Regions from separate parts of the Micromonospora sp. SL4-19 genome, predicted to be linked through region 1. Evidence: riboswitches for the same ligand, from Rfam matches in the RefSeq annotation. Region 1 holds a riboswitch; the other holds the start of a gene.
The links. A riboswitch is a leader RNA that binds a small molecule or an ion and turns the genes downstream of it on or off. The one in region 1 is predicted to bind cyclic di-AMP.
Positions count from the first base shown of each region.

Region 2: another riboswitch for cyclic di-AMP. It lies ahead of ACNAVT_RS18020 (C39 family peptidase); the one in region 1 lies ahead of ACNAVT_RS03080 (coiled-coil domain-containing protein).

Region 1 is NZ_JBLROB010000001.1:667,427-672,093, forward strand. Features, by position in the region: gene ACNAVT_RS03070 (DUF6153 family protein) at 67-498, opposite strand; gene ACNAVT_RS03075 (YibE/F family protein) at 697-2,010, shown strand; cyclic di-AMP (ydaO/yuaA leader) riboswitch at 2,165-2,295, shown strand; gene ACNAVT_RS03080 (coiled-coil domain-containing protein) at 2,301-3,320, shown strand; gene ACNAVT_RS03085 (carbonic anhydrase) at 3,386-4,048, opposite strand; gene ACNAVT_RS03090 (helix-turn-helix transcriptional regulator) at 4,270-4,611, shown strand.
Region 2 is NZ_JBLROB010000013.1:89,055-93,721, forward strand. Features, by position in the region: gene ACNAVT_RS18010 (CDP-glycerol glycerophosphotransferase family protein) at 1-556, shown strand, start outside; gene ACNAVT_RS18015 (alpha/beta fold hydrolase) at 564-1,316, opposite strand; gene ACNAVT_RS18020 (C39 family peptidase) at 1,426-2,313, opposite strand; cyclic di-AMP (ydaO/yuaA leader) riboswitch at 2,519-2,660, opposite strand; gene ACNAVT_RS18025 (hypothetical protein) at 2,948-3,733, opposite strand; gene ACNAVT_RS18030 (hypothetical protein) at 3,885-4,406, opposite strand; gene ACNAVT_RS18035 (acyltransferase family protein) at 4,504-4,667, opposite strand, start outside.

The DNA.
Region 1 (4,667 bases):
GGAACGGACGCAGCGAACGGCGGACGCGGGTCACCGGCTCCTCCGGTTCACCCGCGCCGGGGCGTCCTATCTGCGCAGCACCGACGCCGTCGCCAGGCGCAGCCCGTACGGCCGGGGCGGCGGGGCGCGCGGCCCGGCAGCGGCCCGGTACGGGCCACCGAGGGTCGGGGCGGCGACCCGCGACCGGGCCCGCAGCAGCACGGCGACCAGCAGCGCGACGGCGAACGCGCCGAGCACCGCCAGGCAGACGCTCCACCCGGAGGGATCGCCGCCGAGGTCGCGCAGCGGCAGGGCGCTCCCGTGGCAGCCGTCGCCGGAGCAGTCCTCGACCACGCCGACCGAGCCCGCGACCGGGTGCCCCTCGCCGTGCGCGATGGCGTGGCCGGCGGAGGCGTGCGCGCCGTGACCGAGAGTGTGCATGGCGGTCAGCCCGACCAGGGTGCAGAGCAGCAGCAGGAGCCGGACCCACCGTCCGGTCATCGCCGTCTGCGTACCCATGTCGACCACGGTAATGGGTGCGGCCGGCCGGGCCGGACGGAACGGCCGGGTGGCCGATCGTCGCCAGGGGCCCTGCCCCGACCTCGCTACCATTCCCGGCGACGACCCCCGGCGCCGTGTGCCGCGCGCCTTCGCCGGCCCGGCCATCCGACCGGGCCGGTGCCACGCATCCCGTTGTGAATCGTTGGGAGACACGCCATGGGCGCCGACCACACCCGTCCCGCTCCGTCCGCCCCGCCCCGGGTACGACGGATCCTCGTGGCGGCGGTGGTCCCGCTCTTCCTGGTCACGGTGGTCGCCGCGCTCGTGCTCTGGCCCCGGGACACCCGGCAGCCGGCGGGCGACGCGGACCTGCCGCGCTACCACGGCACGGTGACCCGGGTGGTGACCGAGCCCTGCCCCCCGACACCGGACACGCCGGAGGGCGGCCCGGGCGGCTCCACAGGCCCGTGCGGCACGGTGACCGTGGCCGCCGAGCAGGGCCCGGACGCCGGGCGGCAGGTCGAGGCGCCCGTCCCGGCCGGCCCCGGGGCGCCCCGGGTCGAGGTCGGCGACCGGATCGTGCTGGTCGAGCTGACGGACCCGGCCGATCCGACCACGAAGAGCTACCACATCGCCGAGCACCAGCGCGGTACGCCGCTGGTCTGGCTGGCCGTGCTGTTCGCCGTCGCCATCGTGGCGTTCGGCCGCTGGCGCGGGCTGGCCGCGCTGGGTGGTCTGGTCGCGAGCTTCGCCGTCCTGCTCGGCTTCGTGCTGCCCGGGATCGGTGCCGGCCAGCCACCGCTGCTGGTGGCGATCGTCGGCTCCGCGCTGATCATGTTCGTGGTCCTCTACCTCACCCACGGGATCAGCGCGCAGACCTCAGTGGCGGTGCTCGGCACCCTGGGGAGCCTGGTGCTGACCGGGGTCCTCGGCGCCCTGGCCACCGCGGCCACCCACCTGACCGGCTTCGGCAGTGAGGACGCCACCACGCTGTCGATGTTCCAGCAGGACGTCGACCTGCACGGGCTGCTCCTGGCCGGCATCATCATCGGCTCGCTGGGTGTGCTGGACGACGTCACCGTCACCCAGGCGGCCACGGTCACCGAGCTGGCGCACGCGAACCCCGGGCTGTCCCGCAGGCAGCTCTACCGCGCCGCCACCCGGGTGGGCCGCGCGCACATCGCCTCCACGGTCAACACCATCGTGCTGGCGTACGCGGGCGCGTCGCTGCCGCTGCTGCTCCTGCTGATCGCCGACTCGCGCCCGATGAGCGAGATCCTGACCAGCGAGTTCATGGCTCAGGAGATCGTCCGCAGCGCGGTCGGCACGATCGGTCTGATCGCCGCCGTACCGCTGACCACCGGCCTGGCCGCGCTGGTCACCACCGCCGGCCGGCGCGCGGTGGACACCGAGCCGCCGAGGCCGCCGGCTGCCCGACCGACGGTGGAACGGAACGACGCGCTGGAGGCGCTCGGCGGGGCGGTCGCCGGCCGGCACGGCCCGGAGAGGAGCACGGAGGTCACATGGTGAAACTCCGCAGCGTGACCACCGACTTCGAACGCGACACGGGTCACGCAGGGCTACGGCGGAATCGCGCTATTGGTCGGCTTCCGGACGTAGCTCGCGGCGAGTGCTCTCGGGTAACCTCACTGCCGGTCACCGCCGAAGGCGCGCTGCGGCGCCTGCGGTGCCACCGCCCAATCGCCTGCGGGCGAGCCGGGGAACCAGGTACCTGGGGTGAATCCGCGCCAGCGGTAGGGGCCACTTCCGTCCCGAACCCGGCAGCTAACCCGGTCGGCGGTCAACGGAAGGGAACTTTGTTGACGGCACCCCTGCGCCGCTGGTTGACACCTGTGGTGGCCGTGCTCGCCGCCTTCGCCATCGTCGCCGGGCCGACCCCGGCCATGGCCGCGCCCCCCAGCCCCACCCCGTCCGGGCACGAGGAGGACGACGATCCTCCGCTCATCACCGAAGCCATCAGCACCGCGAACCGCGGCTACCTCCAGGCCAAGGCGAAGCTGGAGAAGTCGAAGAAGCGCCAACTCCAACTGGCCCTCGAGATCCAGTCGGCGCGGGCCGATTACGACGCGCTGCGGCCCCAGGTCAGTCAGCTCGCCGCGCAGTCGTACCGTACCGGCCGCATCGGCGCGCTGGCCGTGCTGCTGGAGAGCCGCTCGCCCGACTCGTTCGTCCAGCGAGCCGCCGCCCTGGACGAGATGAACATGGTCAACGCGCAGAAGCTCGCCGAGATCAACGCGGCGCGGACCCGCGCGGAGCAGGCCAAGCTCGCGCTCGACGCCGAGGTACGCGAGCAGCAGAAGCAGTACAACACGATGGCCCGCGAGAAGGCCGAGGTGGAGAAGGCGCTGGCGCTGGTCGGCGGCCGTGGCTTCACCGGCGGCCTGGTCTCGGCCACCTCGCCGGTCGCCCGGATCGGTCCCGGTCGGACCGCCGACGGGGACTGGAAGCCCGAGTCACGCACTGCGAAAGACCCGACCACCTCGGGCTACATCACCCCACGCACCCTGCACGCCTACAAGGAGGTCCGACGAGCCGGCTTCAACCGCTTCGCGGGCTGCTACCGGCCCGGCGGCCCGTGGGAGCATCCCAAGGGCAGGGCCTGCGACTTCTCGTTGCAGAAGAGCGGATTCGCGCCCTGGCACAACGACGACATGCGGATGTACGGCAACAACGTCGCCGCCTTCCTCATCCGCAACGCCGACCGCCTGGGCATCTACTACGTGATCTGGAACCGGCAGATCTGGTTCCCGGCGACCGGCTGGAAGTCCTACAGCGGGCCCTCCAACCACACCGACCACGTACACATGTCGCTGCTCTAGTCGACGTGGCACGACGAGGGCCGTCCCGCGACCGCGCGGGGCGGCCCTCGTCGTCGAAGACGGGGTCAGCCGGAGACGGCCGTGGGCGGCACCTGGTTGGGCATCGTCGTGGTCGGGGTGCCGGCCGCGACCTCGGCCACCGTCCGCACCGCGCCCGCGCTGAGCCGGTACGACATGCCGACCACCCCGCACCGGCCGGCGGCCACCCGCTCGGCGAGCACGGCGGACCTGGCCAGCAGCGCCTCCACGGTCTGCGCGATGTGGATGTCGACGATCCCGTCCACGTCCGCGACGCCCTCCCGGGCGGCCCGGCGCAGGCTGGGCACGACGGCGTCCACCAGGGCACCGAGGTGCCCTGGCGGGGGCGTACCGGTGGCGGTCGCCTCGCGGGCGGCCTGCACCGCCCCGCAGGAGTCGTGGCCGAGCACCACGACCAGCGGGACGCCGAGCACGGTGACCGCGTATTCGACGCTGCCGAGCACCTCGGGGCCGACGGTGTGGCCGGCGGTCCGGACCACGAAGAGGTCGCCGAGCCCACGGTCGAAGATGATCTCGGCGGCGAGCCGGGAGTCGGAGCAGCCGACGATCACCGCGAAGGGGTGCTGGCCGTCGGCGACGGCGGTCCGATGGCCGGCATCCTGATTGGGATGACGAGGTACGCCGGTGACGAAACGGTTGTTGCCGGCGTACAGCTCGGCGAGCGCCTGTCCGGGATTGGGCGGCGTCAATGCAGTCACCTCGTCCTCGCGGGAAACGACCTGGTCAGCCCGGCCGGCGGCGGACACGGCCTCGCAAACCACCGTCACACGCAGGTCAAGATACGTCAAGATTTACGTGATATGCATTTCATGTGTTGACGGACCCCTGACCACCTCTACGCACGGCCCCGGTCGGGCGGAACCGGAGCCATCAGGCCGGGTGCAGGGGAAGCACACCCGGGGGCCATACCATGACCACCATGGCGACGACAGCGGGCGAGAACGGGAGCGGCCGGAACTGGACCTTCCTCACCAACCACGGGCACGTGCTGCTGGCCATCGCGCGCAACCCGACTGCGCGGCTGCGGGACGTGGCCGACGAGGTGGGGGTGACCGAGCGGGCCGCCCAGGCGATCGTCGCCGACCTGGAAGCCGGTGGTTACCTGCGCCGCACCCGGGTGGGGCGGCGCAACGAATACACCATCAATCCGAGCGGCCACTTCCGTCACCCGGCGGAGGCCGACCAGCAGGTCGGCGCCCTGCTGGCCCTCTTCACCGCCGAGCCGGCAACCGGGCCCGGCGTCGACGCCTGACGGCCACGCCCGAGTTGCCGATCCGTGCCGAGTGCCGACGGCGGGCCGTCCACCGT
Region 2 (4,667 bases), on a different contig from region 1:
CCGCCTGCTGGACCGGGGTGCGACGGTGATCCTGCGGGCCCACCCGTACACCGCGCAGAATCCTGCCTCGGCGCGGCAGCTGGCCCGGCTCACCGAGCTGCTCGCGGCGGATCGGGCGAAGACCGGCCGGGGACACCTGTGGGGGGCGGCGGCCAGCCGCGAGCTGAGCCTGACCGAGTGCGTCAACCGCTCGGACGCGCTGGTGTCGGACGTCTCCGGGGTCATCTCCGACTACCTCTACTCCGGCAAGCCGTACGCGGTCACCGACATGGGTGCCGACGGCGCGCAGTTCGTCGAGCGCTTCCCCCTCGCCGGCTCGGGTTACGTGCTGCGGCGGGACATGTCCAACGTGGACGAGGTGCTGACCGAGCTGCTCGACACCGACCCGAAGGGGGCGGACCGTTGGGCCACCCGCACCCGCTACCTGGGCGACTTCCCCGCCGAGTCGTACGCCGAGGCGTTCCTCGGCGCGGCCCGCCGGCAGCTCGAAGCGGACTGGAACCCGCCGGGCGCGCGCGCCGCCCAGGACGGCTCGCCGCTCGCCCCCGTCACCTGACCGGTGGTCAGCGGTACCGGTCGAGGAGGGCGAGCAGGGCCTCCGGGTCCTCGACGTGTGCGTTGTGACCGAGCCCCGGCAGCGTGGCGACCGGGACACCCAGCTCCTTGAGCTGCGCGTCGGTCACCATCTGGTCCTGCTCGCCCCGGGCCAGCAGCACCGGCACATCGGTTGCGGCGAGCAGGGCCGGCAGCCGCGGCTCTCCCACCGCGAACGCGGCCGGGTCCATGGCCAGCCGCCAGCGGCCGTCCTCGCGGCGCAGCCCGGCCTCCACCACCGGGTGGTCGGGTGCGAGGAGCCCGACCAGTCCGGAGACCCGCAGGTAGCGGCGGGCCGCCTCGTCCCGGCTCGCGAACCAGGTCACCGGCCGCTGGGCCAGCTCGCGGGCCTTGTCCAGCTCGGCCGGGGTCCACGCGACCTTGATGCCGAGCCCGACCACCGCGTCCACCGGCAACCGCAGCGACCGCGCGGCCAGCGCCAGCGCCACCACCCCGCCGAGCGAGTGCCCGACCACCACCAGCCGGTCTCGGGGGCCGAGCCGCTCGGCCACCGGGCCGAGCCCCTCCAGCACCCGGCGGGCCAGCGCGTCGAAGGAGTACGCCGGCAGCGGCGGCGACCAGCCGTGGCCGGCCAGGTCGGGGGCGAGCCAGCGCCCCGCCCACCGGTGCTCCAGCAGCGGCGCCCAGGGCAGCCACACCTCGCCGGTGGCGCCCATGCCGTGCAGCAGCAACAGATGGCGGGTACCCGTCTCGTCGGCCATACGGCGCAGTGTGCCACCGGACGGACACCACGCGCGAGACCGGGCAGGTACGACGTCGGGCACCGGCTCACAGGAGCCGGTGCCCGACGGAGGAGCGGGGTGCGAGGGATCAGGCCGAGTAGCCTCGGGTGGCCGCCCAGTTCGCCAGGTCGATGGTGCTGATCCAGTACGACGGGAGCGCCGGGTTCGCCGAGTCGGCGATCCGGGCGGTCCGGCCGTCGTTCTTGTAGCCGACCACGGCGATGTAGTGGCCGCCGGGGAACGAGTGCCAGCCGCCGTCGGTGTCGGTGGCGGAGCCCGCGATGTTGACCACCACACCACGGCCGTCGGTGATCGCCTTGACCAGGTCGGCCTGGAGCTGGTCCATCTGGGCCGGGGTCGCGGCCTGGCCGGGGATCATGTGCGTCTTGTACGGGCTGCCCTTGACCATCTGGTTGAGGCCGCGGGTGGTGTCCTCGGCCGAGTTGGTGCCGTTCTCGCCGGCGTTCAGCGGGCCGGCCATCGCGTCCTGGGTGGTCTCGACGCCGCTCGCGCTCAGCGCGTTGCGCACCGCGGCCGGGCCGCAGTTCCAGTAGGCGGTCTGCGCCTCGTAGCTGTAGTCGAGGACCTTGGTCGACGGCGGCTTCGGCTTTGCCTTGGGGGTCACGTCCGGGTCCGCCTTGGTCGTGCTGGGCTTCGCCGACGGCGACGCGCTCGGCGAGTCGGACGGGGACGCGGACGGCGAGTCGGACGGGGACGGGGCAGCGGCGGCGGCCAGCGCCTCGCCGTTGGTCGCGACCTCAGCGGGCTGGGGAGCCAGCTCGGCGACGGCGGCCGTGTGCTCCTGGCGGACGGGCGCGTCGTGGCCGTTGGCCAGCGCGGCACCGGTCCCGCCGGCCAGCACGAGCGCCGCGGCGGAGCCGGCGACGATCTGGTACGAGCGCCGGGTCGCGAGGCGCCGCAGTTGACGGTTCAGCCGCGGTTGACGGTTCAGACGATGCTTCACGTGTTCCTCCACGGTTTTCCTGAGCGGGCACACGCCGGCCCGACACGCGGAGGAGCTCACGCGCGTTCCTGGGCGGGGTGCCGCGGGAAGGGGACGAGCCCGGTGGACCGGGCTGCGGGGGCGGTTACCGGTGGTCGACTCGCCGGTCAGGCGAGCAACGGCACCACCACGCCGTGGAGGCGGGGGGAGGATCGGGGGGTCGATGGCACGAGGATGGCACTCCTTCCACGGCCGCCTACCGGGTTAGCTGACGGATTCGGGCGGGAAGTACGCCCTACCGCGGGCCGCAGCTCGCGGATTCACCCCCGTGTTGCAATGGGTCCCCGGTTCGTAAGATCACGATTAAGCGGGTCGGAGCGGCGTCGCCTCTTGCGATCGAAAACCGCACCGGACGCGCCGACAGTACCGGTGGGTACGCCCCCTGCCAAGCACTCCCACCTGCTTAAACATCCAAATCACGCCGTCGACCAGAACAGCTGGTAACTGATTTCACTCAATGGGACGAGCAGTTATCACGGGACTGACGGGCGAGAATCAGACATCGGGTGGACGACCTACCTGAATTGCGGGGGTCGATCGTCCGAGCTGATCCGGATGACCGTTTCCGAAACCAGCGTGACGGGGATCACCCAAATTTCGTAACGATTCAGCCGACCCGCGCCGGACGCCAACGGGTGGCCCCGGCACCGGCCGCGCCGGCCGGCACCGACGTGCGGGCCCGGCTCGCCGGCTCGGTACGGCGTACCGGGATCCGGCCGGGCCGCAGGGCCTCGGCCGCCGCGTACGCCTCCGCGGCCAGGGTGCGGGCCGCCTCGGCGGCCAGCTCGGCGTCGCGCCAGGCCCGCTGTTCCCGTTCGGCGGCGGCCCGCCAGCCGGCCCGCCGGCCGTCGCGTACCGCCCGGGCCAGAACGATCTCCTGTTCGGCCGGGTGCCGGCGCGGATCCCATCCGTTGCGATGGGCGAGGACGTCGGCGAGTTGCCGGGCGGTCAGGTCGCCCCGCCAGTGCGCCTCCATCGCGGCGTGGTGCAACCACCGCTCCCGGGCCGCGTACTCGGCCGGCGTACGCGGGGTACGCGGCGCGGGCAGCACGGCGGTGCCGGCGAGGCGGCGGGCCGCCGCCTCGGCCTCGTCGTACCCCTGCCAGGCCCGGTCGGCCGCGTCCTGGGCGGCCAGCCACTGCTCGCGGCGCCGGCGGGCGGTCTGCGCGGCACCGCTGGCGGCCACCGCCACCTCATCGGCGTACCGGCTCAGGTCGGCGCGGCGGGCCGCCTCCTCGGCGGCCGGATCGGGGGCGACATCGGGCGGCGTGTCCCGCTCCGGCCGGGCGAGCAGGGCGGCGAGCACGCCCAGCGCGAGCACGAGCAGGGCCGACCAGATGGCGACGGCCTCGGGGACCTTGGTCAGGAAGTGGTAGAGAACGGTCTGCTTCATGATCGGCACCTCACGGGACAGGCGTGGTGGAGAGGTCCGCACGGCCCGTGGGGCGGGGGCGCGGCCGGGTACCGGGCGCCGCCGGGCCACAGGGGGTGCGGGGTGAGGTTCGGTGGTGCGGCGAGGGCGGGCCGGAGGCCCACCCGGCTCGTCAGCGGGCGGGCGGGGCCCGGGAGCCGACGGTCGCCGGGAGCAGCCCGACCAGGACGCGGAGCCGGTCGACCGGAACGACCACGACGCCCCGCTGGGCCACCGGGTCCGGCGCGCCGACCGGGACGACCTGCCGCTCGCCGGTGCCGGCCGCGCCGGTGTGGGATGCCCTCGGCCCGATCCGCTCGGCGGAGCCGGTCGCGGCCCCGGCCGAACCGGCCCCGGTCGGCGGCTCCGGCGAGGGCGACCGCTGACCGACGGGGTCGGCGGCCCGGTCGGACCAGTGGATCACGGCCCGGAGAGCCGGGTCGGCGCCGGGAGCCACGAGGTGCCCGGCCCGGAGGGCCGAGGTGTCGACCGGGCCGGCGGCGGTGCGGGGAGCCGCCGGCGCCGCCACGGCCGAGGCGACGGGCAGCGTGGCGGCACCGAGCGAACAGGCGACGACCACGGCCAGGCTGGCGAACACACGGGCCGCCCAGCGCGCCACCCACCACACGGGACAGGTGAGCGCGATCGGAAGCACGTCCCCAACCTACCGTCGAGGCTGCCGTACGGCACCTGGCCGGGCGTGTCGCACGACCCGGACCAGGCCACCGACCAGCGTGGACGGTGGTGCCGGCTCAGTCCGGGTCGCGCCGCCCGGCGTACTCGATCGATCTGGGCCGCGGCACGCGGGCCTCGACCGGCCCGACGGCGGCTGGCGACGGCGCGGCGGGGCGGGCCTGCGCGCGGACCCGGCGGGGGCCGAGCCGGCGCATCATCGGCATCTCCACCCAGCGGTGCA